DNA from 3 places in the Agrobacterium sp. genome. Region 1 is predicted to be linked to each of the others. Evidence: predicted binding sites of a transcription regulator. Region 1 holds the regulator's gene; each other region holds the start of a gene.
The links. The regulator LexA, encoded in region 1, represses DNA repair genes until DNA is damaged. The targets are predictions, from matches to a motif close to TGTTCNNNNTGTGTTCNG.
Positions count from the first base shown of each region.

Region 2: a site for LexA is predicted at 3,918-3,935, ahead of dnaE (DNA polymerase III subunit alpha). Genes of this name have one in related genera too.
Region 3: a site for LexA is predicted at 3,304-3,321, ahead of AC5I5B_RS14770 (PA0069 family radical SAM protein). Genes of this name have one in related genera too.

Region 1 covers NZ_JCABZP010000010.1:128,534-138,291, forward strand. Annotated here, with positions in the region: gene AC5I5B_RS07175 (ComEC/Rec2 family competence protein) at 1-796, shown strand, start outside; gene AC5I5B_RS07180 (glutathione S-transferase family protein) at 816-1,493, opposite strand; gene lexA (transcriptional repressor LexA) at 1,894-2,616, opposite strand; gene AC5I5B_RS07190 (VOC family protein) at 2,828-3,706, shown strand; gene kdsA (3-deoxy-8-phosphooctulonate synthase) at 3,706-4,551, shown strand; gene eno (phosphopyruvate hydratase) at 4,699-5,973, shown strand; gene AC5I5B_RS07205 (FtsB family cell division protein) at 6,278-6,595, shown strand; gene pdhA (pyruvate dehydrogenase (acetyl-transferring) E1 component subunit alpha) at 6,749-7,792, shown strand; gene AC5I5B_RS07215 (pyruvate dehydrogenase complex E1 component subunit beta) at 7,810-9,231, shown strand; gene AC5I5B_RS07220 (pyruvate dehydrogenase complex dihydrolipoamide acetyltransferase) at 9,246-9,758, shown strand, end outside.
Region 2 covers NZ_JCABZP010000010.1:13,903-23,660, forward strand. Annotated here, with positions in the region: gene proS (proline--tRNA ligase) at 155-1,477, shown strand; gene AC5I5B_RS06640 (lipoprotein-releasing ABC transporter permease subunit) at 1,602-2,909, shown strand; gene AC5I5B_RS06645 (ABC transporter ATP-binding protein) at 2,925-3,608, shown strand; gene dnaE (DNA polymerase III subunit alpha) at 4,148-7,651, shown strand; gene AC5I5B_RS06655 (L,D-transpeptidase family protein) at 7,673-8,911, opposite strand; gene AC5I5B_RS06660 (DNA polymerase IV) at 9,081-9,758, opposite strand, start outside.
Region 3 covers NZ_JCABZP010000014.1:633,611-643,368, forward strand. Annotated here, with positions in the region: gene chrA (chromate efflux transporter) at 1-872, shown strand, start outside; gene rnhB (ribonuclease HII) at 929-1,582, opposite strand; gene AC5I5B_RS14770 (PA0069 family radical SAM protein) at 2,032-3,189, opposite strand; gene AC5I5B_RS14775 (glycosyltransferase family protein) at 3,476-3,994, shown strand; gene AC5I5B_RS14780 (FAD-binding oxidoreductase) at 4,005-5,438, opposite strand; gene AC5I5B_RS14785 (L-threonylcarbamoyladenylate synthase) at 5,489-6,466, opposite strand; gene AC5I5B_RS14790 (DUF6656 family protein) at 6,612-7,220, opposite strand; gene AC5I5B_RS14795 (aromatic ring-hydroxylating oxygenase subunit alpha) at 7,553-8,797, shown strand; gene AC5I5B_RS14800 (FAD-binding oxidoreductase) at 8,805-9,758, shown strand, end outside.

The DNA of each region.
Region 1 (9,758 bases):
CGCTGCGACGGGGCGGCCACATGGCTGGTTCCTGGGGCTTGCCTCCGTTGGTTTTCTGCTGCTGGCATTGTTACGCAGCCGGCTGGCGCTTCTTGGTTTGCCGTTTCTGGTCCTCGCCTTTGGCCTGTCGGCGGCCACGGCCTATCGCAATCCGCCTCATCTGCTTGTTCATGAGGATGGCATGCTGGTGGCGCTGCTGGAGGATGGCAAAGCCTACACGACGAAAACACGGCCGCAGGGTTTCGTTTATGACCAGTGGCAAAGGGCACTGCTGCTGCCGGAACAGCCAGTTCCGCCGGTCTTTCTCAAGAGCGAGGCTGCGGCAACCACCGTGGCTTTGACCAAGGCGAAGCTTGATCCGGAAAAGATGAGGGCGGTTACACGGCAGATGACGGTGGCCCTGAGAGACGCGGAGCCCGGTATTTTCACCTGCAGCAAAGGCATATGGTGTGCCGCACGCGCGGGAAGCGGCGAATGGATCATCGTTCTGGAAGATGGTCGATTTGCCGGAAAGGCTTGTGATATCGCCGATATTGTCGTCGTTTCCCGCAGAACATCCTTCTCCCAATGCCGCTCGGGCGCACTCTTGCTTAACCGCGATATCCTGCGGCGGATCGGTTCACTGGAAATAGACTTTGCCGGCAGCGATCAGGTAGCGGTAGTCGGCAGGTTGCGCGCCGCGATAGCCGGCATGGACAGGCCCTGGAGCGAACATCGCTATTACGACTGGAAAAGCGGCCGTTTTGACCATGAGGTCCCTGATGCCGTCACGCGGTTGCTGGCGGCACCACAATGAGGGCCGCCAGCCTGGATCGTCAGGCCTTGATGCGCAGATCCGTCGTCAATTCGCCGATCCCGCCGATTTCCTCTTCATGCGCCGCGTCGCGCCAGGTTTCCTTCAGTCCGGCCTCGTACCATTCGCGCATGGCGGGCAGGGCGAGCAGCCGGTCACAATAGGCTTTCGCTGCGGGCGAAAGTTCCGCGCCATAGGTCTGGAAACGGAAAGCCACCGGGCAGAAGAAGGCATCGACCGCCGTAAATTTCTGGCCGGCAAGAAAGGGCCCGCCAAATTTTGCCAGGCCTTCGCTCCACAGCGCATCAACGCGCTTTATGTCGGCCGCTAGCCCGGTATCACCACCCTTCGGTTTTACGCGAATGCCGACCGACATGGGGTAGAGATTGCGCAGCGAGAAAAAGCCCGCATGCATTTCGCTCGCAGCCGAACGCGACCAGGCTCTTGCCTGCTTGTCGCTCGCCCAGACGCCCTGATGTCGCTCCGCCAGATATTCGGCGATCGACAACGATTCCCAAACCGTCACGCCTTCATCAACGAGGCAAGGCACCTTGCCGGTTGGCGAAAAGGTGGAGAAGGAAACGCCTTCGCCGAAGGGAACGAGTTTTTCATCGAAAGCAATGCCGAGCGTGCGCATCAATACCCATGGCCGCAGTGACCATGAGGAATAGTTCTTGTTGGCGATATAAAGATCGTACATGGCGTGTTCCCCGATATGATGCGCATTTCTATACCGGCGGATGGGCCCAGGAATATTGCAAATAATCCATGGCTCCCATAAGCCGCATTGATGAGTGGGGCAGGAAGAAAAGAAGCACCTGCACGTCACCATTCGGAGATGACGACGAAACACACCGCGACGAGACTGATGACCTGCATCCTTTCTCAACGAAATTAAGGATGCTCATTTTCAATCATCTGTTTCTTACCGCTGCCTGCTGGCCTTCGCGATAAAAGATGTGCGGACCTGCCAGACGATGTCGTTTCTCACTTATGCAGAGCCGCATCGTTCCAAGGAGCAAGCTGCAATGCTCCATAAGGGGAGCGCCATAATCTTGATGGTGCCCGCAGCAAAAGGAATTGCGGCCCCATGCCTTGAATCAATGGTAACGGCGGATCAGCCCTACCAGCTTGCCCTGGATTTTCACCCGGTCCGGTCCAAAAATACGCGTTTCATAGGCTGGGTTTGCCGCCTCGAGCGCAATGGAGGCGCCCTTGCGACGGAAACGCTTCAGGGTGGCTTCCTCATCATCCACCAGCGCTACGACGATATCACCCGGATTCGCCGTATTGCCATTGCGGATGATGACGGTATCGCCATCAAAAATGCCGGCCTCGATCATCGAGTCGCCCTTGACCTCAAGAGCGTAATGTTCGCCCGAACCGAGCATATCAACAGGCACGGCCACATCGTGGGTATTGTTCTGGATGGCGGAAATCGGCACACCGGCGGCAATGCGGCCCATGACCGGCACGGTGACGGCCCCGACGAGATCATTGGCCGGCGTCTTGGGGGCAGGGGCCGCTTCCGGCGCCTTGGCCTTGCCAAGGCTGCCTTCGATGACGCTCGGCGAAAAGCCGCGCTGCGGCCTTGCACCCGGCGTATAGGCCTCAGGCAGCTTGATGACTTCCAGCGCTCGCGCTCTATTTGGTAGCCGGCGAATAAACCCGCGCTCTTCGAGGGCGGTGATCAGGCGGTGGATGCCAGATTTCGAGGCAAGATCGAGTGCGTCCTTCATTTCATCGAAGGATGGCGGCACGCCGGACTCTTTCATTCGTTCATGAATGAAGAGAAGCAATTCCTGCTGTTTGCGCGTGAGCATGAGGAAAACACCCTTTAGAATCGTAGTGGAAGTCGCGAAACAAATACAGAACGAACACTATATGTTCCATATGTGTTCCGCAATCCCCTAAAATTTCGTGAAGCTGCTATCTGTTGTTTTGATGATTTGCTTCTTGGCCTACGATTGTGCTTTTCTGCGGCCCAAATCGTCCAGGCATGTCCGGGCGGAGTGCCAGCGCAGGAAACAGGTCATGATGAAATCCCATAGCGTCGATCATCTCGTTCTGCCGGTGCAGGATATCGGCGTTGCCGCGAAACGTCTCGCCAGCCTTGGATTTACGGTCTCACCGGAGGCTTTGCATCCTTTCGGCACCCGAAATGCCTGTGTTTTTTTTACCGACGGGACCTATCTGGAGCCGCTCGTAATTGCTGATCCGGCTAAATATAATGCGTCGGCAGACAGGGGAGATGTGTTCACGGGCAGGGACAGGGCCTTCCGGCAACGTGACGGGCGGGAGGGTTTTTCGGCTCTTGTCGCCAAAACCGAAGATGCCCTTGCCGACCATGACAGGTTTCTGACGTCTGGCGTGTCAGCGGGCGATGTGTTCCAGTTTTCGCGGCCTGTGCGGATGCCGGATGGATCGGAAAGCGAGGCGGCGTTCCGGCTGGCTTTTGCGGCAAGCGGGGCGGCGGATTTCTTTCTGTTTAGTTGTCAGCGGCTGCAGGCCCTGCCGGGCGATCGAACAGTGCTGGAGCGCCATGCCAACGGTGTCTCCGGCCTCAGTGAAATCGTTCTGTTCTCCGGTGATGATCCGAACGCGGCGCGCTTGATCGAAACGGTGTTTGGTTGTGAGGGCAGAATATCTCCGGATGGTGATATGGTTTTCGCGACTGGCAATGCGCGCATCAGATTGACCGGAAAACCTGATTTCAGCGGACAGGCTCCGAATACTCCTGATTGGAGAGGCGGCGGATTGCGCGGTGCGGGCATCGTCTTTTCGTCACACGATCTTGCCGTGACAGAGGCGGCGCTTGCTGCTAATGGCGTGTCCTGCGCAAAAGCGGGCGGTCGCCTGGTGGTGCCCGCAGCACCTGGTCAGGGCGTTGCCTTCGCCTTCGAGGAAAAATGATGAGCGTTACGAACAATCTCAAAGTCACCGCCGGCGACGGCGCCAGCAAGGTTTCCTTTTCCAATACCGAGCGTTTTTCGCTGATCGCCGGCCCCTGCCAGATGGAAAGCCGGGAACATGCTTTCATGATCGCTGGCATCCTGAAGGAGCTTTGCGACAAGCTGGGGATCGGGCTCGTTTATAAGTCCTCCTTCGACAAGGCGAACCGCACCTCGCTTTCCGGCAAGCGCGGCATCGGCCTTGACAGTGCGATGCAGGTTTTCGCTGATCTCAAGAAGGAATTCGGCTTTCCTGTTCTGACCGACATTCACACCGAGGAGCAATGCGCCATCGTTTCCGAGGTGGTGGATGTGCTGCAGATTCCGGCTTTCCTCAGCCGCCAGACCGATCTTCTCGTCGCCGCCGCCAAAACCGGCCGTGTCATCAACGTCAAGAAGGGCCAGTTCCTGGCGCCCTGGGACATGAAGAACGTGCTCGCCAAGCTTAATGAGAGCGGCAACCCGAATGTGCTTCTGTGCGAGCGCGGCGCTTCCTTCGGTTACAATACGCTGGTCTCCGACATGCGCTCCCTGCCGATCATGGCATCGCTTGGCGCGCCGGTCGTGTTTGACGCCACCCACTCGGTGCAGCAGCCGGGCGGGCAGGGTGGCTCCACGGGCGGCCAGCGCGAATTCGTCGAGACCTTGGCACGCGCGGCGGTCGCCGTCGGCGTGGCCGGCCTCTTCATCGAGACCCATGAGGACCCTGATAATGCGCCGTCTGACGGCCCCAACATGGTGCACCTGAAGGACATGCCGAAACTGCTCGAAAAGCTTCTGGCTTTCGACGCCATCACCAAAGCCTGAGGGCTGGCCGCTGCGGCGGGCGCCGTTTGTGCCAATCGATTTTAATGGCGGGCGGGCCGTTTCCGCTGCCCACCGTCATTGTAATTTCTTCGCCATCGTCTAAGACAGGCGACGGAAAATATCTGTTCCATTCCCAAGGGAGAGACCATGACTGCCATTACCGATATCATCGCGCGCGAAATCCTCGACAGCCGCGGCAACCCGACCGTTGAAGTCGACGTTTATCTCGAAGACGGCTCCATGGGCCGTGCCGCCGTTCCCTCCGGCGCCTCCACCGGCGCGCATGAGGCGGTTGAGCTGCGCGATGGCGGCAAGCGTTATCTCGGCAAGGGCGTGGAAAAGGCGGTCGAAGCCGTCAATACGGAAATCTTCGACGCCATCGGCGGTTTTGATGCCGAAAACCAGATTCAGATCGACCAGATGATGATCGCGCTTGACGGCACGCCGAACAAGTCGCGCATTGGCGCGAACGCCATCCTCGGCGTATCGCTTGCAGTCGCCAAGGCTGCCGCTGAAGCTTCCGGCCTGCCGCTTTACCGTTATGTCGGCGGCCCGAACGCACATCTGCTGCCGGTTCCGATGATGAACATCATCAATGGCGGCGCGCATGCAGACAACCCGATCGATTTCCAGGAATTCATGATCCTGCCGGTCGGCGCGGAAAACATCCGCGAAGCCGTGCGCATGGGTTCGGAAGTGTTCCATACGCTGAAAAAAGAACTGTCGGCGCAGGGCCACAACACCAACGTCGGCGACGAGGGCGGTTTTGCACCGGGCCTCGAAAGTGCGCCGGCTGCGCTCGATTTCATCATGAAGTCGATTGAAAAGGCCGGTTACCGTCCGGGCGACGACATGTTCGTTGGTCTTGACTGTGCATCGACCGAATTCTTCAAGGACGGAAAATACGTTCTCGAAGGCGAAGGCCGCACGCTGGAGCCGGGCGCGATGGCTGAATATCTCGCCGATCTGGTCGGCAAGTATCCGATCATCTCCATCGAAGACGGCATGGCTGAAGACGACTGGGAAGGCTGGAAGACGCTGACCGATCTCGTCGGCAACAAGTGCCAGCTGGTGGGCGACGATCTTTTCGTCACCAACTCCGCACGTCTTCGCGACGGCATCAAGATGGGGGTTGCCAACTCCATCCTCGTCAAGGTCAACCAGATCGGTTCGCTTTCCGAGACGCTGGATGCGGTCGAAACGGCGCACAAGGCCGGTTACACCGCCGTCATGTCGCACCGCTCGGGCGAAACGGAAGATTCCACCATCGCCGATCTCGCGGTTGCCACCAATTGCGGTCAGATCAAGACCGGTTCGCTTGCCCGTTCCGACCGGCTCGCGAAGTACAACCAGCTGATCCGTATCGAGGAAATGCTGGGCCCGCAGGCCGCTTACGCCGGCCGTTCGATCCTGCGCGGATAATTCGCGTTCAGGTTTGGCGACGTGGCCCGCCGCTTGGCGGGCTGAGGTTGGTGAAAGACGTGTCCACGCATGAGACGTCGTCCTCGGGCCTGACCCGAGGATCCACCTTCCAAACCACTTATAGATCCTCGTCCCAAGGGCGAGGATGACGAAGTTGAGAGGAGAACTCTCTTTGCAAACGTAGCCCGCCTTCCGGCGGGCTTTTTTGCGTCCGTCAGCCGACAGGAATTTAAGGTCAACGGATAGTTAAACAATCCGGCTTAGTCTCAGAATCACGTTGTGCGTTTTAAGGCTTCTCTCCGGCATGTGGACCAGACATCATAAAAAGAGACGATTCGGCCGTTTGATCGTTCCGGCCATCACGATCGCTTTTCTTTCCTATTTCGGGTATCATTCCATTCATGGCGACTTCGGCCTGCAGGCGACGGAGCGGCTGGAGCGGCAGCGCATTACCCGCACCGCGGAGCTCGCAAAGCTCACGCAGGCGCGTGTGGCGCTTGAGCGGCAGGTGGAATTGATGAGCGACGGCTCGCTTGAGCGGGACATGATCGACGAGATTTCGCGCTATCAGCTCAATATGTCCCGCACGGACGAAATCGTCATCATGAACACCTATTTCTGATTAACCTAAATCAAGTTAATTAATCATTTGTGATTTATTCACAGCGCTTTAGCGTGAATATGTGCCATGCGTTTAAAGCATTGCTGCATGGCATTTTCTTGCATATGGTACGCGCCACTCTATCCATTCAAACGGCAACTCAGGGAGGGATGAATGGCGCCGCGAAAACCAGCGACCGTATCCGGCCGCAAGACAACGGCAAAGGCTGCAACCGAATTTACCGGCAAGAACAGCCCGGACTTCTCGAAGGAAGAAGAGCTTCACGCTTATCGTGAAATGCTTCTTATCCGCCGTTTCGAAGAAAAGGCCGGCCAGCTTTATGGTATGGGCTTCATCGGCGGTTTCTGTCACCTCTACATCGGTCAGGAAGCCGTTGTTGTTGGCATGCAGATGTCGCAGAAGGAAGGCGATCAGGTCATCACCGCTTACCGTGACCACGGCCACATGCTCGCTCTGGGCATGAGCGCGCGTGGCGTCATGGCCGAGTTGACCGGCCGCAGGGGCGGCTTGTCGAAAGGCAAGGGCGGCTCCATGCACATGTTCTCCAAGGAGAAGCATTTCTACGGCGGTCACGGCATCGTCGGTGCGCAGGTTTCGCTTGGAACCGGTCTTGCCTTCGCCAACCGTTATCGCGGCAACGACAATGTTTCCGTGACTTATTTCGGTGACGGCGCGGCCAACCAGGGTCAGGTCTACGAGAGCTTCAACATGGCTGCTCTCTGGAAGCTGCCGATCATCTATATCGTCGAAAACAACCGTTACGCCATGGGCACCTCGACCGCCCGCGCCACCGCCCAGTCGAACTATTCGCTGCGCGGCCAGTCCTTCGGCATTCCCGGCATTCAGGTGGATGGCATGGATGTGCGCGCCGTCAAGGCGGCTGCCGATCAGGCACTGGAACATTGCCGCTCCGGCAAGGGTCCGATCATTCTGGAGATGCTGACCTACCGTTACCGTGGTCACTCCATGTCCGACCCGGCAAAATACCGTTCGAAAGACGAAGTGCAGAAGATGCGCTCCGAACACGACCCGATCGAGCAGGTCAAGGCACGGCTCATCGACCATGGCTGGGCAAGCGAGGACGAACTGAAGGCCATCGACAAGGATGTCCGTGACATCGTTGCCGACAGCGCTGACTTCGCCCAGAACGACCCCGAGCCGGATGTATCCGAGCTCTACACCGACATTCTGCTCTGATCGGGAAAGGGAAACCCATGCCAGTAGAAATTCTTATGCCCGCCCTTTCCCCGACCATGGAGGAAGGCACGCTTTCCAAATGGCTTAAAAAGGAAGGCGACAAGGTCACCTCCGGCGACGTGATTGCCGAGATCGAGACCGACAAGGCGACCATGGAAGTGGAAGCCGTGGATGAAGGCGTCATCGGCAAGCTGCTGATCGATGCCGGCACCGAAGGCGTCAAGGTCAACACGCCGATCGCCGTTCTCATTCAGGAAGGCGAAAGCGCCGCCGACATCTCTTCCTCCGCCAGGAAGGAAGAGCCGAAGGCAGAGGCCGCAAATTCCGGTTCGGACGCCGCAGGCGGCAAGACCCGCGAAGCATCCGAAGAGCCGAGCACTGCAAAGGAAGCCGCCAAGGTTCCGGCAGCACCCAAGATCGAAGTTGCTGCCGATCCGGATATTCCTGCCGGTACTGAAATGGTGATGACGACGGTGCGTGAAGCGCTGCGTGACGCCATGGCCGAAGAAATGCGCGCCGACGAAAAAGTTTTTGTCATGGGTGAGGAAGTCGCCGAATATCAGGGCGCCTACAAGATCACCCAAGGCCTGTTGCAGGAATTCGGTGAACGCCGCGTCATCGACACCCCGATCACCGAGCACGGTTTTGCCGGTATCGGCGTTGGTGCGGCAATGACGGGCCTGCGGCCTATCGTCGAATTCATGACCTTCAACTTTGCCATGCAGGCGATCGACCAGATCGTCAACTCGGCAGCGAAGACACTTTACATGTCGGGTGGCCAGATGGGTGCGCCGATGGTGTTCCGCGGTCCTTCGGGTGCTGCCGCCCGCGTTGGCGCTCAGCATTCGCAGTGTTATGCCGCCTGGTACAGCCATATTCCGGGCCTCAAGGTCGTCATGCCTTACACGGCAGCGGACGCGAAGGGTCTTCTGAAGGCGGCTATCCGCGATCCGAACCCGGTCATCTTCCTTGAGAACGAAATTCTCTACGGCCAGAGCTTCGAAGTACCGAAGCTCGATGATTTCGTGCTGCCAATCGGCAAGGCGCGCATTCATCGCAAGGGCACGGACGCGACCATCGTTTCCTTCGGCATCGGCATGACCTACGCGATCAAGGCGGTTGCGGAACTCGAAAAGCTCGGCATCGACGTCGAACTGATCGATCTGCGCACCATCCGTCCGATGGATCTGCCCACCGTCATCGAATCGGTCAAGAAGACCGGTCGTCTGGTCACGGTCGAGGAAGGTTTCCCGCAGTCATCGGTCGGTGACTTCATCGCCAACCAGGTCATGCGCGCCGCTTTCGACTATCTCGATGCGCCGATCCTGACGATCGCCGGCAAGGATGTTCCGATGCCTTACGCGGCAAACCTCGAAAAGCTGGCTCTGCCGAACGTCGATGAAGTCGTTCAGGCCGTCAAAACCGTCTGCTACAAGTAAGGGGAGGCGTTTCGATGCCGATAAACATCACCATGCCTGCCCTTTCTCCTACCATGGAAGAGGGCAATCTGGCCAAGTGGCTGGTCAAGGAAGGCGACAAGGTCGCACCCGGTGACGTGATCGCCGAGATCGAGACCGACAAGGCAACCATGGAAGTGGAAGCCGTCGATGAGGGCACGGTCGCCAAGCTGGTCGTTCCCGCCGGCACTGAAGCGGTCAAGGTCAACGCCCTGATCGCCATCCTTGCCGCAGAAGGCGAAGATGTGGCCGAGGCGGCAAAGGGCGGCAATGCCGCTCCTGCTCCGTCTCAGGCCAAAGCCGAGGCACCGAAGCAGGAAGCTGCAAAGGCTGAAGCGCCAAAGGAAGAAGCTGCCCCGGCCAAGGCTGAAAAGCCAGCTGCCGACCAAGCCTCCGCACCTTCCACCCCGGCCCCGGTTGCAAAGTCCGGCGAGCGCATTTTCGCTTCGCCGCTTGCCCGTCGTCTTGCCAAGGAAGCCGGTCTCGACCTCACGGCCGTCTCCGGGTCC
Region 2 (9,758 bases), 110 kb from region 1:
AGCTATCGTGAAAATACCACAAAATCGCCTTAACGCTCTTTGCATGGCGGGTTTTCATCTGGGTCAGAAACCGCTATATCCGGCGCCAATATCCCTCTATTCGGGGCGATTCCCGCGCCTTTTGGCGCTGTCGTCCACATCAATGGAAGCCGTCATGCGTCTTAGCCGTTATTTCCTGCCCATCCTGAAGGAAAACCCCAAGGAAGCCGAGATTGTCTCTCACCGCCTCATGCTGCGCGCCGGCATGATCCGGCAGCAATCGGCTGGCATCTATTCCTGGTTGCCGCTCGGCAAGCGCGTGCTGGACAAGGTCAACAAGATCATCCGCGAGGAGCAGGACCGTTCCGGCGCCATCGAGCTTCTGATGCCGACGCTGCAGACCGCCGAACTCTGGCAGGAGAGCGGCCGTTATGACGACTATGGCAAGGAAATGCTGCGCATCAAGGACCGCCAGGACCGCCAGATGCTCTATGGCCCCACCAACGAGGAGATGATCACCGACATCTTCCGTTCCTATGTGAAGTCCTACAAGAACCTGCCGCTGAACCTCTATCATATCCAGCTGAAGTTCCGCGACGAGGTGCGTCCCCGTTTCGGCACGATGCGTTCGCGCGAGTTCCTGATGAAGGACGCCTATTCCTTCGACCTGACCAAGGAAGACGCGATCCATTCCTATAACAAGATGTTCGTGGCTTACCTGCGGACCTTTGAGCGCCTTGGCCTGCGCGCTATTCCCATGCGCGCCGATACCGGCCCGATCGGCGGCAATCACAGCCATGAGTTCATCATTCTGGCCGATACCGGCGAATCCGAAGTCTTCTGCCACAAGAGCTTCCTCGACCGAGGCATTCCAGCTGAAAGCACCGATTTCGACGATGTCGCGGCGCTGCAGGGCGTGTTCGACGAGTGGACGACCGATTACGCAGCCACGTCCGAAATGCACGACGAAGCCGCCTATGACGCCATTCCCGAAGGCGAGCGCCTTTCCGCGCGCGGCATCGAGGTTGGGCACATCTTCTATTTCGGCACCAAATATTCCGAGCCGATGGGCGCGAAAGTGCAGGGCAAGGACGGCAAGGAACACCCCGTCCACATGGGTTCTTATGGCATCGGGCCGACACGCCTTGTTCCCGCCATCATTGAAGCATCGCATGACGAGAACGGAATCATCTGGCCGGCCTCGGTCGCTCCTTTCGACGTCGTGATCATCAACATGAAGGCTGGCGATGCGGCCTGCGATGCGGCCTGTGAAAAGCTGTATTATCAGCTCTCCAACGCCGGCAAGGATGTTCTCTACGACGATACGGACGACCGGGCGGGCCAGAAATTCGCCACCGCTGATCTGATCGGCGTGCCGCTGCAGATCATCGTCGGCCCGCGTTCGGTCGCGAATGGCGAAGTCGAAGTGAAGGATCGCAAGACCGGCGAGCGGGAGACCGTGACGATCGAGGCGGCGATGAACAAGGTGCTCGCCTAAGCGCGAATGGAAGACGGAGCGGCTTCACCCGAAGTCCGCTCCGGTTTCGTAGCGCAGATGCAGCAGAAATATGGGCCGGTTTTCGGAAAAGACCGGCCTTGCAGTTTGAGATCAGGGAGACGACATGGCACAAGCCGAGGCTGACAAGGGTGCGGCTGTTTCCGCCGGGGCAAAGACCGCCCGGCCGTTTTCCGCTTTCGAACGTATGGTGGCCTGGCGCTATCTGCGATCGCGGCGCAAGGAAGCATTCATTTCCGTCATCGCCGGTTTTTCCTTTGTCGGCATCATGCTGGGCGTGGCGACGCTTATCATCGTCATGGCTGTCATGAACGGGTTCCGCACGGAGCTGATTTCCCGCATTCTCGGTATCAACGGCCATATGATCGTGCAGCCGATTGACCAGCCCTTCAATAATTATGATGAGCTGGCTAAGAAATTCGCCGCCGTACCCGGCGTCACCATGGCTCTGCCGCTGGTGGAGGGCCAGACATTGGCTTCCGGTCGTGGCGGTGCGGGTTCCGGCGCTCTGGTGCGCGGTGTGCGCCAGGAGGATATCGACAAGGTCAAGGAAGTCGCCACCAACATCAAGACCGGCGACCTCGTCGGCTTCATGGCGGGTGACGGCGTTCTCGTCGGCTCCAGGCTCGCCGCCCAGCTTGGTGTTACGGCGGGTGACGATATCACCCTCATATCACCAGAAGGTGACGTAACGCCGATGGGCGTCAATCCGCGCGTCAAATCTTACAAGATTTCCGGTGTCTTCGAGATCGGCATGTCGGAATACGACGCATCGATGATCTATATGCCTCTGTCCGAAGCCCAGCTTTATTTCAATGCCGACGGCATCGTGCAATCCATCGAGCTTTATGTGAGCCGCCCGGATGATGTCGATGGCATCCGTCCGCTGGTGGAGCAGGCGGCCGAAAGGCAGATCTACATTACCGACTGGAGGCAGCGGAACCAGACCTTCTTCTCCGCCCTGCAGGTGGAACGAAACGTCATGTTCATGATCCTCACCCTCATCGTGTTGGTGGCGGCGCTGAACATCATTTCCGGCCTCATCATGCTGGTGAAGGACAAGGGCAGCGATATCGCCATTCTGCGCACCATGGGCGCAAGTTCGGGCGCGGTGATGCGCATCTTCTTCATGACAGGTGCGGCCATCGGTATGGTCGGCACCTTCGCCGGTGTGGCGCTCGGCGTCATCGTCTGCCTCAACGTGGAATCCATCCGGCAGTTCTTCTCCTGGATTTCGGGCACGGTGCTGTTTGACCCGCAGCTTTATTTCTTGAGCCAGCTTCCGGCAGAAATGGATATCAGCGAAACGATTTCCGTTGTCATCATGGCGCTCACGCTCTCTTTCCTGGCAACGATCTTCCCGGCATGGCGGGCTTCCAAGCTCGATCCGGTGCAGGCCCTGCGTTACGAATAAGGACCGCTTCGCAATATGGCAAAAAAAACAGTGCTGCGGCTCACCGGCGTTGAGAGAACCTATGGTCAGGGCGAGACGTCGCTTTCCATTCTGCGCAAGGCCGATTTTGAATTGAAGAGCGGTGAGATGGTGGCGCTGGTCGCCCCTTCAGGCACCGGCAAATCGACGCTGCTGCATCTGGCAGGCCTGCTGGAACATCCCGATGCCGGCGAGGTCTATATTAACGACGCGCCCTGCAACGGCCTGCCGGATGAAACGCGCACCGCGATCCGCCGCAGCGATATCGGCTTCGTTTATCAGTTCCATCACCTCCTGCCGGAATTCTCGGCGGTGGAAAATGTGATGATGCCGCAGCTCATCGCCGGTCTCACCCAGGCTGAAGCTCGCAAGCGCGCCAGCGCGCTGCTCGACTATATGCGTGTGGGGCATCGCGGCGAACACCGTCCGGCCGAACTCTCGGGCGGTGAACAGCAGCGTGTCGCCATTGCCCGCGCCGTCGCCAACGCGCCGCTCCTGCTGCTCGCCGACGAGCCGACCGGCAATCTCGATCCGGAGACCGCGCATTATGTATTCGACGCGCTGGAGGCGCTGGTGCGCCAATCTGGCCTCGCGGCGCTGATTGCCACCCACAATCATGAACTCGCCGCCCGCATGGACCGGCGCGTAACGCTCGCCGACGGGAAGATCGTCGATTTCTGACCATGGGATTGCGCGGGGATGATCCTCGCGCATCACCATGCCTTCCGGAGCGACCGGAACGACTACGCTGGTCGTTGCCGTGAGGGAACGAGGACGAACCGTCGCGAGCCCGGATCAATCTCTCCGGCGCCTCCTGAAGAATAGCTGTTCTCTGAATTTGATTTTTTTCCGAACCCGGAGGCGTTTTTTGCCTTCGGGTTTTTCGCTTTGGAGTCAGCGGCTTGCCGTTCCCTTGATCGGAACCGAAGGCGATTCTCGTACATTAGCAAGAGGAATATCAGCAGAACCCTGTTGACAATCGAACAAAATGAGAACAAAGTTGGAACATAACGAGTAAGGAGAGACCAATGACTGATTTCATCCGTGACGTTGCTGCTTTCGCTTCCATCGCTGTCTTTGTTGCCAGCTTCTCGGTGATCCTCACCGCCCTGTGAAGAAGACACCGGCGCAGAAGCCTGTATGGACGCCGCAAAGCGGTGGACATTAAGCGCCGGAAATCGGAAAATCGCCCCCTCGATTCAGAATGACAGGATGATGATATGGGCGATACGGTTATGCGTGGAGAGATCTCTGGCGAAACGTTGAAGACGCCCGGTTTCGTCCATCTTCGGGTTCATTCCGCTTATTCCCTGCTTGAGGGGGCGTTGCCCCTCAAGAAAATCATGTCCAAGGCCGTCGCCGACGGCCAGCCGGCCATTGCCATTACCGACACCAACAACCTCTTCGTCGCGCTGGAGTTTTCCGAAAAGGCGCGCGATGAGGGTCTGCAGCCGATCATCGGCTGCCAGCTGTCGATCGACATGCAGGATGCGGCGGAGGATCGCCGCAACCACAACAGCCATCTTCAGAAACTTCCCGCCATCGTTCTACTGGCCGCCAATGCCGAAGGTTATGAGCGGCTGGTGGATATCGTCAGCCGCGCCTATCTGGAAGGCGAGGGCAGTGGCGGTCATTCCGTGCATATTACCCGCGCATGGCTGGAGGAAGCCTCCAATGCCGGCTTGATCGCGCTGACGGGCGCTTCTGGCGGACCGGTGGATATGGCCTTGAAGGAAGGCCATGCAGCGCAGGCGAAAGAGCGGCTGCTGACATTGAAGTCACTCTTCGGGGACAGTCTCTACATCGAATTGCAGCGCCAGTCCGGCTACGACCGTTCCCATGAACGGCGCATGATCGGCCTTGCTTACGAGCATGATATTCCGCTGGTTGCCACCAATGAAGCGTTCTTCCCCTCCAAGGCTGATTACGAGGCGCATGATGCGCTGATGGCGGTGGCGCACAACGCCATCGTCTCCGATGACAGCCGGTTTCGGTTGACGCCCGACCATTACCTCAAGAGTCGTGAGGAGATGGTGGCGCTTTTTGCCGACATTCCCGAGGCGCTCGAAAACACTGTCGAGATCGCGCTCCGCTGCTCCTTCGTGCTGAAGAAGCGTGGCCCGATCCTGCCGCGCTTCACCGGCGCCAGCGACGACCCCGAAGCGGCGGAACGCGCTGAAGCCGAGGAGCTTCGCCGCCAGGCAGTAGAGGGGCTGGATCAGCGGCTGGCAGCGCTCGGCATGGCGGCCGGTTATACGGAGCAGGAGTATCGCGACAGGCTGGATTTCGAACTCGGCGTCATCTCGCGCATGAAGTTTCCCGGTTACTTCCTGATCGTTGCCGACTTCATCAAATGGGCCAAGCAGCATGATATTCCGGTAGGCCCTGGCCGTGGTTCGGGTGCGGGTTCGCTTGTCGCTTACGCGCTTACCATTACCGACGTCGACCCCCTGCGCTTCTCGCTGCTGTTCGAACGCTTTCTCAATCCCGAACGCGTATCGATGCCCGACTTCGATATCGACTTCTGCCAGGACCGCCGTGAAGAGGTGATCCGTTACGTGCAGGCCAAATATGGCCGTGAGCAGGTGGCGCAGATCATCACCTTCGGTTCGCTGCAGGCGCGCGCGGCCTTGCGTGATGTCGGCCGCGTGCTGGAAATGCCCTATGGGCAGGTGGACAAGATCTGCAAGCTGGTGCCCAACAACCCGGCCAATCCGACGCCGCTGTCAAAAGCGATCGAGGAAGAGCCGCGCCTGCAGGAAGAGGCGGACAAGGAGCCGGTCGTCGCCCGCCTCTTGGATATCGCCCAGAAGATTGAGGGGCTTTACCGTCACGCCTCCACCCACGCCGCCGGTATCGTCATTGGCGATCGGCCGCTCTCCAAGCTGGTGCCGATGTATCGCGATCCGCGATCCGATATGCCGGTCACCCAGTTCAACATGAAATGGGTGGAAAGCGCCGGCCTCGTCAAATTCGACTTCCTCGGTCTGAAGACGCTGACGGTGCTGAAGGTGGCGGTGGATTTCGTCGCCAAGCGCGGCATCAAGGTTGATCTTGCCGCCATCCCGCTGGATGACGCCAAAACTTACGAGATGCTGTCGCGCGGCGAAACCATCGGCGTGTTCCAGGTGGAAAGTGCCGGCATGCGCAAGGCGCTGATCGGCATGCGGCCGGACTGCATCGAGGACATCATCGCGCTGGTGGCGCTTTATCGTCCCGGCCCGATGGAAAACATCCCGGTTTATAACGCCCGCAAACATGGCGAGGAGGAGCTGGAATCAATCCACCCGACCATCGACCATCTGCTCAAGGAAACGCAGGGCGTTATCGTCTATCAGGAACAGGTGATGCAGATCGCCCAGGTCCTGTCAGGTTATTCGCTCGGCGAAGCCGATCTTCTGCGCCGCGCCATGGGCAAGAAGATCAAGGAGGAGATGGACCAGCAGCGTGAGCGCTTCGTCGATGGCGCCATCAAGAATGGCGTCTCGAAGCCGCAAGCCAACACCATCTTCGACCTTCTGGCGAAATTCGCCAATTACGGCTTCAACAAGAGTCATGCCGCCGCCTACGCCATCGTGTCCTACCAGACCGCCTATATGAAGGCGCATTATCCGGTAGAGTTCCTCGCGGCCTCCATGACGCTCGATATGGCGAACACGGAAAAGCTCAACGATTTCCGGCAGGATGCAGGCCGCCTTGGCATCGAGGTCGTCGCACCTTCGGTGCAGACGTCCTTCCGCCAGTTCGAGACGGGTGAAAACCGCATCTATTATTCGCTGGCCGCCATCAAGGGCGTAGGCGAGGGTGCGGTGGAACACATCGTCCAGGTTCGCGACGGCAAGCCGTTCACGAGCCTTGAGGATTTCTGCCTGCGCATTGACCCCAAACAGATCAACCGCCGTGTGCTGGAAAGCCTGATCAATGCCGGCGCTTTCGATTGTTTCGGCCGCGACCGCGCCGAACTGATCGGCGGGCTGGACCGCATTATCGGTTATGCGCAGATGGCGCAGAACAATCGCACCATCGGCCAGTCGGACATGTTCGGTTCCGGCGGCGGCAACGGCCCGGAAAAGCTTGTCCTGCCCGCTTTCCAGCCCTGGCTCGCTTCGGAAAAACTGCTGCGTGAATATCAGGTTCTCGGTTTTTACCTCACCGCCCATCCTCTCGATACCTATCGCCCCGTGCTGGAAAAGTTGCGGGTGCAGAATTTCGCCGATTTTTCAGCGGCGGTGAAACAGGGTGCGACCGCCGGGCGTCTGGCCGGCACCGTCACCGGCAAGCAGGAACGCAAGACCCGCACCGGCAACAAGATGGGAATCGTCACCTTCTCGGATGCATCAGGGCAATATGAGGCGGTGCTGTTTTCCGAAGGGCTCGGCCAGTTCCGGGATCTGCTGGAAGTCGGCAAATCGCTTGTTATCACCGTGCAGGCGGAAGAGCGCCCGGAAGGCATCGGCCTGCGTATACAGACGGCGCAGTCGCTTGAAGAGAAATCCGTGCAGATGCAGAAGGCTCTGCGCGTTTATGTGCGCGATTCCGGTCCGCTGAAAACGGTCGCCCGCCATCTCAACACCAAGGGTGACGGCTCGGTCTATTTCATCGTCATCAAGGATGAAGGCAGCCGCGAGATCGAGGTGGAACTGACGGAGAAATACCGTATCTCGCCGGAAATCGCCGCTGCGCTGCGGTCCGCACCCGGTGTCGTTGACGTGGAACTGGTGTGAGGCTCGCGCCTCACACGTCGCTCATACCGGCCCTTCTTTCGTAACGGTGATGAAGTCCGTTCCGGCGCCTGTTTCCATCTGGTGACTAATGTCGGAAACGGTGATCGAGCTGCCGCTTGAAAGCTCCTGTTCGATACGGCTGCGTATCTCTGCGGGTATTTCGAGGCGGCTGAGCACGGCGCTCAATTGATCGAAGCCGCCAGGGGCTTCGGTAACGGTGATTCCGAGCCGCTTGCGGGCTGCCGCCGGCAGGTGGTTTTCGAGCGTCACGCCGTTCCATTCGGCAGTTCCAGCCGCGCGGTCCACGGTAACAGCCTCGAAGAAGTGGGTTCCGAGCGCCACTTCCGGGTCCTTGATGTCGATGGCTGCTTCGAACAGCGGTTTGAAATCCTGCCGCACCATGATCTGGCCGGTCGGCGGATGGTCTTCACCGGCGGAGGCATAAAGCGCCGCCACGAAGGCGTCGGTCAGAAGCGGCCCGGTGGTCTTCAGCCCCTTCCAGCGCTTGAAACCATTGATTGCGCTGATCGTCATCTCTCCGGTGTAACCATCGGCAGAACCAGCATCGAAGCCGAGACGGGTCAGCACGGTTTGAATATCCATCACCTTTTCGCGCTCGCCACGCCGGGTGATGAGAATGCGCAGGGGTGAGGGTTCTCTGGCCTTCGCCGCCGGCTTGAGGGACTGGGTCTTTTCATTGACGGCAACCTCAACCGTGCCCAAGGCTGCATCGAATGTCGCCGGGCGCAACTCCACATCCGAAAGAAGCAGCTTGCCGTCATCGGCATCGTCGCGTGGAACAAACAGCGCCGGGTGCTGTACGAAACGCAACGAGACCGGGCGGTCGGTGATGATGACATGGACGCCAGTGCGCGTGTCGCCGAAAAGTGACTTGGCGAATTTGGAAGGCAGGCGCACGCAGCCATGCGAGGCCGCATAGTTCGGCACCTTGCCTTCGTGCAGCGCGATACCGGACCATGTCAGCCGCTGCATGAAGGGCATGGGTGCAGCCGAATAGATATTCGACTCGTGGTATTTCCGCTTTTCCAGAATGGAGAATATGCCGCTCGGCGTCTCATGACCGGCCTTGCCGGTGGAGACTTTCGAGGTGGCGATGATTTCGCCATTTTCATAAAGCGAGAGCGACTGATCGCTTTTTGATACCAGAATCTGCAGCGCGCGGCTGTCAGCGGCAAGCGCCGGAAAGGCGAGAATGCTGGCCGACAGCATGCCAGCCATAAGACGGAGGCGAAGGGACATGACGCAATACACCACATGCACAAAACTTGCCTCACTCAACCACGCGAAGTTTAATGAAGTTTAAGGACGGCTTATCCCGAACATCACTAATTTGTGTAAAATCTAAAATATATCGGGCACGACGTGACGGGGGCCAGATTGCGCGACCCTTCGCACAACCCAGCGGGCATTATTTGCGTGTTCCGAAAGTATAGCCGGTCTCGACGCTGCCCTTGCCGAACTTGTCGCGCAGCTTGTCCATCGCCGCTTCCGCCGCCGCCCGCCGTCCCGCCTGTCTGTCGACGAGATCGGGAGGGTCGGCGAGGCCCGCATCGCGCAGATCGCTGACGCCAATGCCGATGAGGCGAAATTTGGTGCCGTCGGTTTCTTTCTCCAGCAGCGAGAGGCCGGTGCGGAAAATCCGGTCGGCAAGCTGCGTGGGATCGTCCAGCCTGCGGTTGCGGGTGCGGAGCTTGAAGTCGGCCGTCTTCATCTTCAGCACCACCGTCTGACCGGCAATGCCGCTTTTCTTCAGCCGCCAGGCAACCTTTTCGGATAGAGAGCGCAGGATCGGCACCAGATCCTCATGGCGGGAAATATCGTTGAAAAAGGTGGTTTCGGAAGACACGCTTTTGACGGGGTCGTTATTATGCACGTGCCGCTCGTCAATGCCGCGGGAAAGCCGGAAGAGGCGCTGCCCCATCACGCCATAACGGCGCATCAGCTCGCTTTCCTCCATCTCTTGCAGCTGCGCGATCATGCGGATACCGTCCGCTTCCAGCGTCGCCGCAAAGGCCTTGCCCACGCCCCAGATGGTGGTTACCGGCCGCGCCGCCAGAAAGGACAGCGCTTCCGCTTCACCGATCAC
Region 3 (9,758 bases), on a different contig from region 1:
CACTGATCATCCTCGCGGCCGCAATCATCGGCTGCTTCGGGGGGCGGACAGGGCTTCACGCTTTCAAGGCAAACGGCGGACACAAGTCGGGATCGGGCAAGATACTCGAAGACAGGGATTCCATCCTCGGCGAGGACATTCCCCTTCACGCCAGGCCCAACCTTGCCTGGTCGCTCAAAACCTCTGGCACTCTTGCAGCGCTCTGGCTCATTCCCGTCGCGACGCTGATCCTGGTGCTCGGTTGGGACAATGTGTTCTCGAAGATGGGTCTGTTCTTTAGCCAGATGGCCGTCGTCACCTTCGGCGGCGCCTATGCCGTGCTCGCCTACGTCGCTCAGGCTGCGGTGGAAAACTATGGATGGCTTCGTCCGGGAGAAATGCTTGATGGTCTCGGTATGGCCGAGACGACGCCCGGTCCTCTCATTATGGTAACGCAGTTCGTCGGCTTTCTCGCGGGCTATCGCGATCCGGGGGCGTTGTCGCCGCTGGCGGCGGCAACTCTCGGAGCGATCCTGACGACCTGGGTAACTTTCCTGCCGAGTTTCCTTTGGATATTCGCTGGTGCGCCCTTCATCGAGAAGATGCGCGGTAACGCGGCGCTTGGCGGGGCGATGTCGGCCATCACTGCGGCCGTCGTCGGGGTGATCCTCAACCTGGCGGTCTGGTTTGGACTTCACGTGCTGTTCGAGGAAGTCCGACCCGTGGCCCTCGGCCCGCTGGCATTGGATGTCCCAGTCTTCTCATCACTCCTGCTGCCGTCGCTCGCCCTGACATTGCTCGCGGCATTCGCCATTTTCCGGCTCAAGCTGTCTGTGATAGTCACGCTGGCCCTGTCTGCAGCGCTTGGGATTGCCTGGCGGTCGATATTTTGAAACCCGGAGTCCGCTTTGGCCTATCGCGGAAGTGATTGCCGGACCTTCATTCACGATCAGTCCCGCTTCAGCGGCCGAAAGCTCATCCTGTGCAACGGGCAGGGGCCGTGGCTTTCGATGGCGCGCAGGTGGGCGGGCGTACCGTAGCCGGCATGGCCTTCGAAGCCGTAGGATGTGTGCACCACACCGGCGCGTTCCATCATCCGGTCGCGCGTCACCTTGGCGATGATCGAGGCTGCGGCGATGGAGAGGGAGCGGGAATCGCCCTTGATGACGGCCTTGGCTTCGCAGGTGATACCCGGCGGCCGGTCGCGGCCGTCGGCGAGAACGAGGGCAGGGGAGATTTCGAGACCGAGCACGGCGCGGCGCATGGCGTCCAGGCTGGCGCGCAGGATATTCATGCTGTCGATCAGGCCGGGGCCGGAGGAGGCGACGGATACGATCGAGGTTTCCATGATCTGTACGAACAGGCTTTCCCGCTTCTGCTTGGTTAGCTTCTTGGAATCGTCCATCCCCTTGGGAATATTGTCCGGATCAAGAATGACGGCTGCCGCAACCACGGGTCCGGCCAAAGGCCCCCGGCCTGCCTCATCCGTGCCGGCGACGGGCCAGAGGCCCTTCTTTTTCGCCTCCAGCTCGAAGGAGAAGTCAGGGCCGGTTTCGGCAAGATCAAAAAGGGCAGGAGAATCGGGTGTGGCCGTGCGTTTCATGCGGCGAAACTGGCACACACACCCGATCTCCTGCAAGCCCCCGGAAGCGGGCGATGACAGGCATGGTGAGCCGGGGTCAAGGGGCGTGGCTCACCGTGCCCCGAAGGTCATCATGACCTTTGATCCTCCAACGGGGCGGCGGAGGAAAAACGATCGCACGCGAGGCGGCGGCTCCGGGGGCGATGTCCGGCGGGCCAGGGAAAACCCGTCGGGCATTTCGTGGGGAGCAACAAGATGAGAAGGTTGCTCCCTATCGTTTTGAATTCCGTTTAATATAGGCTCACAGAGCCTCCGATTGTTGGCGAGTTATCCTTCATGCTCGACGTCATCCTCGGGCTTGACCCGAGGATCCACTATCGCGCTCGGTTTATATCCTCGGGTCAAGCCCGAGGATGACGTCGAGTTCAGTTCGGGCATCCATCACCTCAGTCACTTTCAGCGTTTACTTCTCAAAGCAGCGACAATTGCACGCCTGCACCGCCCGGCGGCACGAAGAGATCGTCACGCAGGTGGATGCCGCGGCGGATGAGGCCAAGCCGCTTCGTGGCCATCTCGAAACGCCTGCCGATCTGCCAGGCATAGGGGCCGGCGCCCTTCATGCGTTTTCCGAATTCCGCGTCATAATCCTTGCCGTCACGCATGGAGCGCACCAGCGACATGACATGGCGGTAACGGTCCGGATAGTTGCGCAGCAGCCAGTCGCGGAACAGCGGGCTCACCTCCAGCGGCAGGCGCAAAAGCACATAAGATGCTTCGGTGGCGCCGGCGGCCTTGCCGGCCTCGAGAATGCGCTCGATTTCATGATCGTTGAGTGCCGGAATGACAGGCGCCATCATCACGGCCACGGGAATGCCCGCCTCGGTCAGCGCCTTCACCGCGTCCAGCCGCTTCTCCGGCGTGGCGGCGCGCGGCTCCATGTTGCGCGCGAGCTTGCGGTCCAGCGTCGTCACGGAAATGCCGACCTTGGCGAGCCCCTTTTTGGCCATGGGCGCCAGAATGTCGATATCCCGCTTGATCAGCGCCGATTTGGTGACGATGGCGACGGGATGATCGGCCTTGGCCAGCACTTCCAGTATCTGCCGCATGATGCGCCATTCGCGCTCAATCGGCTGATAAGGGTCGGTATTGGTGCCAATGGCGATCACCCTTGGCTTGTAGCCCGGTTTCGCCAGTTCCCTTTCCAGCAGCTTTGCCGCATCCGGCTTGGCGAAGAGCTTCGATTCGAAATCCAGACCGGCCGAAAGTCCCATATAGCTGTGTGTCGGCCTTGCGAAACAATAGATACAGCCATGTTCGCAGCCGCGATAGGGATTGATGGAGCGGTCGAACGGGATGTCGGGCGATTCATTGCGGGTGATGATGCTGCGTGGCTTCTCCACCTGCACCTCGGTGCGGAACTCCGGCATGTCCTCGAGCGTCTGCCAGCCATCGTCGAAAACCTCGTGCTGCAAGGTCTCGAAACGTCCATCCGGATTGAGCCCGGCGCCACGGCCGCGACGGCGGTCGATCTCGATGCGCAGGCCAGATGCATCGGCCAGCGCATTGGCAATGTCAGGCATATGGCTCGGCTGGAAGGCAGCCTGCCCCGAAAGCGTATGGTTTCTCATCTGGATGCTCCCAGGACGCCGCACGCCTTTCGAGGCACGCTCAACGCCCTAAACCGTTTCCGTCCGGACGGGCTTTTATCGCCTTCCGAATGATTAAATTCCTACATCAGGAATGAGAACATTACAAGAACAAAATTGCAGATTCAGCTCGCGCATCAGACAGGGGCGTGACCGCGATATGCCTGACCGCGTGCGGAGGCCGCGTGATGGTCGGCATAAGCAGCCACGGATTTTACCGCGATCAGCACAGTGGCAATTTATTGTGCGATGCGTTAGAGCTATGCAGATGTTGACAGTCATAATGGAATGCCGGGATCACGAACCGGAACTGGCGCATACGCTGTCTGCGCTTGTCACCGGGGCCGTGGAAGGGCTTGTAAGTGATGTTGTGATTCTTGATCACGGTTCGCGCGATGGGTCGTCGCGCGTCGCCGATGCCGCCGGTTGCCGTTTTTATGGGCAATGGGACATCGAGGATGTCGTGAAGTCCGCGCGCGGCGGCTGGCTGCTTCTGATCGAGCCCGGCGCGCGCCCGCAGGCGGGCTGGATCGACGAGATTCTCGAATATGTGGCGATCTGCGCGCAGCCGGCCCGCTTCTCGCCCTCGCGCTATCACCGGCGCAATGTCTTCAGCCGCGTGCTGCGCCGTATTCCGCCATTGGAACACGGATATCTTCTGCCAAAGAAGCATGCCCTGTCGATCGCCAGATCGGGCATGAGCCTGACGCAATTTGTCGGCGCGCAGAAACCGCGCCGGCTGAATGCGGAAATAGTACCCGCCTGGGCGCTGCGGGCTTCGGCTTAACGGGCGCGTCTTACCCGGCCAGAACCTTGCCGGGATTCATGATGCCGGCGGGGTCGAAAGCATGTTTGATGCGTCGCATCAGCTCCATTTCGATGCCGGGGCGAATGGCGGCCAGTTCATCGCGCTTCAATTGCCCTATGCCGTGTTCGGCCGAAATGGAGCCGCCGAGCGACAGCACGATGCCATGCACGACCTCGTTCATATCCCGCCAGCGGCCGAGGAATTCGGCCTTGTCGGCACCGACAGGCTGGGAAATATTGTAATGGATATTGCCGTCACCCAGATGGCCGAAGGCGCAGACACGCGCGCCCGGGATGGCAGCGAGAACCGCCTTTTCCGCCGTCGCCATGAATTCCGGTATTTTTGAAACCGGAACGGAAACATCGTGCTTGATCGACCCGCCTTCGGGCTTCTGCGCATCCGACATGCTCTCGCGCATGTGCCAGAGCGCCTGTCGCTGCGCCTCCGATGCGGCGAGCACGGCGTCCTGAACCAGCCCGGCCTCAAAACCGCGCTCCAGCAGCGATTGCATCATGCTATCCGCCGTCTCCGCCGAATCGGAGGTGGAGATATCGATGAGCGCGTACCAGTCGTGCGGTTGCTCCAGGGGATCGCGCACGCCGGGAATATGTCTGGCGGTGAATTCGACGCCGATTCGCGGCATGAGTTCGAAGCCGGTCAGCGCCGTGCCGCAGAGGTTGGAGGCCATTTCAAACAGCTTCAGCGCATCTTCGGTGGAGGTCAGCCCCGCAAAGGCCACCTGATGGCCGAGCGGCTTCGGGAAGAGCTTCAACACCGCGCCGGTGATGACGCCAAGCGTGCCTTCCGAGCCGATGAAGAGATCACGCAGATCGTAACCGGTGTTGTCCTTCTTCAGCCGGCGCAGCCCGTTCCAGATTTCGCCTGTCGGCAGCACCACTTCGAGCCCGAGGCACAGCTGGCGCATATTGCCATAGGCCAGAACCGCCGTGCCGCCGGCATTGGTGGCGAGATTGCCGCCGATGCGGCAGGACCCTTGAGAGCCGAGCGACAGCGGGAACATGCGCTCCACCGTGTCGGCGGCCTTGTGGATGTCGTCGAGAATGCAGCCGGCATCGGCGACGATGATATTGGCGACCGGATCGATATCGCGGATGCGGTTCATGCGTTCCAGCGACAGGATGATGTCGGTGCCATCGGCACGCGGCGTCTGGCCGCCCACAAGGCCGGTATTGCCGGTCTGCGGCACGATGGCAGTGCCGGTCTCGCTGGCGAGCTGCAGAATGGCCGAGACCTCTTCGACCGACCCCGGCTTGAGCAGCAACGGCGAGGCGCCGCGATAAAGGCCGCGATTTTCCACCAGCCGCGGCGCCATTTCCGCCGGGTCACGCACCGCGTTCTTTTCGCCGACAATGGCGGCAAAGCGGTCAAGGATGTCGGAGGAGGGGATGGCGGTGGTCGTCATGGGCGGCGTCTCGCTGTCTTTTGAAACATGGGCGAAAGGATTGGGTGCCGTCAGCCTCGCGGCGCGGCGGCGCGGGAAAGGCGGTCGTTGATCGCCTCTCCGAGACCATGGGTGGGAATGGCGGTGATGGCGATGGTGTCCGCACCGCTCGCATCGGCGGCTTTCAGATAATCGAACAGATTGGCGGCGGCCTCGGCAAGATCGCCGGTGGGGCTAAGGTCGAGAACGGTGCGCGCGGCCTCTTCGCCTGATATGGCGATGCCGCCGAAGCGGATTAGCGCTTCGCCCGGCAGAACCGAGGTGGCGTGAAGGCGCACGGCGGCGCCCGGCGCATAATGCGAGGCCAGCATTCCCGGCGCCTCAATGGCGGCGGCGGCTTTTTTGGGCCGTTCGAGGCTTTTGCCCGCAACACGTTCTATGTCCTCGGTGACGATGCCGCCGGGACGAAGCAGCCGCACCCGGCCATCCTCTTCCACCTTGACGATGGTGGATTCGACGCCGACGGAGGCTGCGCCGCCGTCGAGAATGAGATTGATCTTCTGGCCGAGATCCGCTTCCACATGGGCGGCACTTGTCGGGCTGATCTTGCCGGAACTATTGGCGCTGGGGGCGGCGAGCGGCCTGCCGAAGCGGCGGATGAGATCGCCGGCAAAACCCTGGGGCACACGAATGCCGACCGTATCGAGCCCGGCCGTCGCCAGCGAATGAATATCGCTTGCCGGGTTCAGCGGTAGCACCAGTGTCAGCGGGCCGGGCCAGAAGGCCTCCGCGAGTTTCCGCGATATGGGATCGAAGACGGCGTAACGTTCGGCCATGGCGATATCGGCCATGTGGCAGATCAAGGGGTTGAACTGCGGCCGGCCCTTCGTCTCGTAAATGCGGGTAATCGCCGCCGGGTTGGTGGCGTCGGCGGCAAGGCCGTAGACCGTTTCCGTCGGCAGGGCGATGGGTTGGCCGGCGGCAAGCTCGGTTGCTGCTGCCTGCAGGGCTGTTTCCCGCTCGTTGTCTATATTGATATGACGCGCCATGATGCTGCCTTTCAGGGCGGTCAATAGCGTATTTCAGGGCGGAGTGGGAAGCGCTAATGCATGTCGCCCGAAAGTGGTCCGCGGTTTCGGGATAACGACTTGCATAAAACAAATAAAGATAAAGCGCCGGGGCGCTCTATCGCTTCTATATCGCCTTGATGACCTTGCGCATCTCCTCGGACCGCGCGCCGAGCATGAGCACATTTTTCAGCGCCACGCGCGGATCATGGGTCTGGAACAGCAAGCCGCCGCGATGGATGGAGGTGTCGACGGCGATTTCCTGATCCGGAAGCGCGTTGATGGCGACGGCGAAATACATCCGTGAATAGCGCGCATCGATATTTTCGAAGAAGTTCCCGGCCCCGCTCAGCTCGGCGAAGAAATTCGCGAAATAGAACGACCAGAGCACATGGCGCTCGGCATCGAAGCTCGTTTTCGCCGCCGTGACGTGACAATAGCCGAGATGCGGCCGGTCATTGAGCAGATGGTGAAAAACCATCTTCGGGAAACGGATGGACTGGTGAAAGGCGTTGAGACGGTTGTGGGTGGCATCGGCGGCGGCTTCCAGCTTTCGCCCGGTCAGCGCAGCCACTTCATCATGACTGTAATAGACGCGTTCCCTCGGCAACCAGCGCTCTTCATAACGGCTGATGCGCCCTGTCCGCAGGAAATCCGAATGCGCGGTCTTCGATCTTATCGGTGTGACCGAATGCCTGCTCGCATCGAAATAGCGTATGCGTGTCGCCTTCTCCACCGGAAGCGCCCTCGTTGCTGTCGATCCGGCAAGATAGTTTAGGGCGCGTTAATACTCCGTTGCGTCGCGCCTCCCGTTTTTTAACGGGTGGGGAGTAAAGCGCGCGACATCATGCGTCATATTGCGACGTGATTTCCGACATTGAATAGCTGTCGGATTTCCCAGCGGAATGGGCTGCGACGGCGAATTGCGCATGTCGCAATTTGTCGCCAATGCGGAAGCCGATGTCGCTGTTTGTGCTGCCGCAAATGACCGCCGGTGTTTAGATGAGTACATGCTTCCGCAACCCCGCAAATGGTGTCGGGCAGGGCGGTTTGATCGAGGATTTGGCCATGGAATTGCGTGATACCGTATTGCGCCAGCTGAAAAACCGCCGCGAAGGCTTCAGCCTGGAACAGCCCTTCTACACGGACCCGGATTATTTCAAGCTGGATATGGAAACGATCTGGTATCGCGACTGGCTGTTTGTCGGCCATGATTGCGAAGTGCAGAAGTCCGGCAGCTATTTCACCGTTCAGGTCGGCGCCTATTCCGTCGTCATCGTTCGCGGTCGCGATGGGCAGATCCGCGCCTTCCACAATTCCTGTCGCCACCGCGGCTCCCGCGTCTGCACCACGCAGAAGGGCCAGTCGGCGCGCCTTGTCTGTCCTTACCACCAGTGGACCTACGATCTCGACGGCAAGCTGCTCTTCGCACGTCACATGGGTGAAGAGTTCGACAAGGGCGATTTCGGCCTGAAGCCTGTTGCCTGCGAAACCGTCGCCGGTTACGTCTTCATCTGCCTTGCCGATCAGCCGGCGGATTTCGAGCCCATGCGCAAGGAAGTCGAGAGCTACATGGCTCCGCACCGCATCTGGGAAGCGAAGGTCGCGCATGAAAGCACGATCATCGAAAAGGGCAACTGGAAGCTCGTCTGGGAAAACAACCGCGAGTGCTACCATTGCGCCGCCAACCACCCGGAACTCTGCCGCACCTATCCCGAAAACCCGAGCGTGACGGGAACGGATGGCGGTGCCAGCGACCCCGAAATCGGCGGCCACTGGGCGCGCTGCGAGGCCGCCGGCCTGCCGAGCCGCTTCAAGATCGACCCGAAGGGCCAGTTCCGCGTCGCCCGCATGCCGCTGATTGGTGAAGCGGAAAGCTACACCATGTCTGGCAAGCGCGCCGTGCGCCGACCGCTTTCGGAGGATGTCAGCATCAGCCATATCGGCGCGCTGCTCCTGTTCCATTACCCGACGACCTGGAATCATTTCCTCGGCGACCACACCATTTCCTTCCGCGTGCTGCCGCTCAGCGCCACGGAAACCATGGTCACCACCAAATGGCTGGTGCACAAGGATGCGGTTGAAGGCGTGGACTACGATCTTGAAGATCTCACCCACGTCTGGAACGAGACCAATGACCAGGACCGCCGCATCGTCGAGGAAAATGCCTTCGGCATTCGCTCGCCCGCCTATGAGCCCGGCCCCTATTCCATGGAGGATGAGGGCGGCGTGATGCAGTTCGTCAACTGGTATTCCGATTTCATGGTCGACCGGCTCTCCGGCGATAAGGCCCGGCTCTCTGCTGTAGCGTGATGCGAAGATGAATATGGTTGTGACCTACAAGCACATAGACGAGATGAAGCCGTGGAGCGACAAGCTCCAGCTGCTGGAATGCATTTCAGTGACGCCCGAGACCCCGGACGTCATGACGTTTCTGTTCCGCTCCGAGGACCAGAACTGGTTCCGTTATCTGCCGGGCCAGTTCGTCACGCTGGAATTGCCCGTGGGTGCGGAGCCGCTCTACCGCACCTACACCTTGTCCTCCAGCCCGTCGCGACCCTACGCGCTGTCGGTCACGGTCAAAGCGCAGGCCAACAGCATCGGCACGCGCTGGATGTTCGACAATCTGAAGCCCGGCATGAAAATCCGGGCGCTGGGGCCGCTCGGCGACTTTTCCTACGTCAAGCATCCCGGCGACAAATATCTCTTCATTTCGGCAGGCTCCGGCGTCACGCCGATGATGTCAATGGTGCGCGACATGAGTGACCGCGCGCCGCAGAGCGACATTGCCTTCGTCAATTGTTCGCGCACACCCGGCGATATCGTCTTCCGTCACGAACTGGAATATCTCGCCCGTTTCATGCCGAACCTCTCGCTCGGCTTCATTGTCGAGAAATGCGGTCGCACCGACCTGTGGTCTGGCCTGAAAGGCATGGTCGACAAGGCCAAGATCGCGCTTCTGGCGCCAGATTTCATGGAGCGCACCGTCTTCTGTTGCGGGCCGGAGCCGTTCATGGCCGCCGTCCGCTCGATGCTCGACGCATCCGGCTTCGATATGAGTCGCTACCATCAGGAAAGCTTCGCGCCGGCTGCCCCGGTCACCGTTGGTGAAAACGTCCTCACCGGTGCGGATGGCGAGGCACTGTCGATGGTGGGTTTCACCCTTTCCGGCAAGGAAATGCCCTGCCAGCCCGGCCAGACGGTTCTGATGACGGCGCGTGCCGCCGGCGTCCGTATCGGCGCTGCCTGCGAATCCGGCATCTGCGGCACCTGC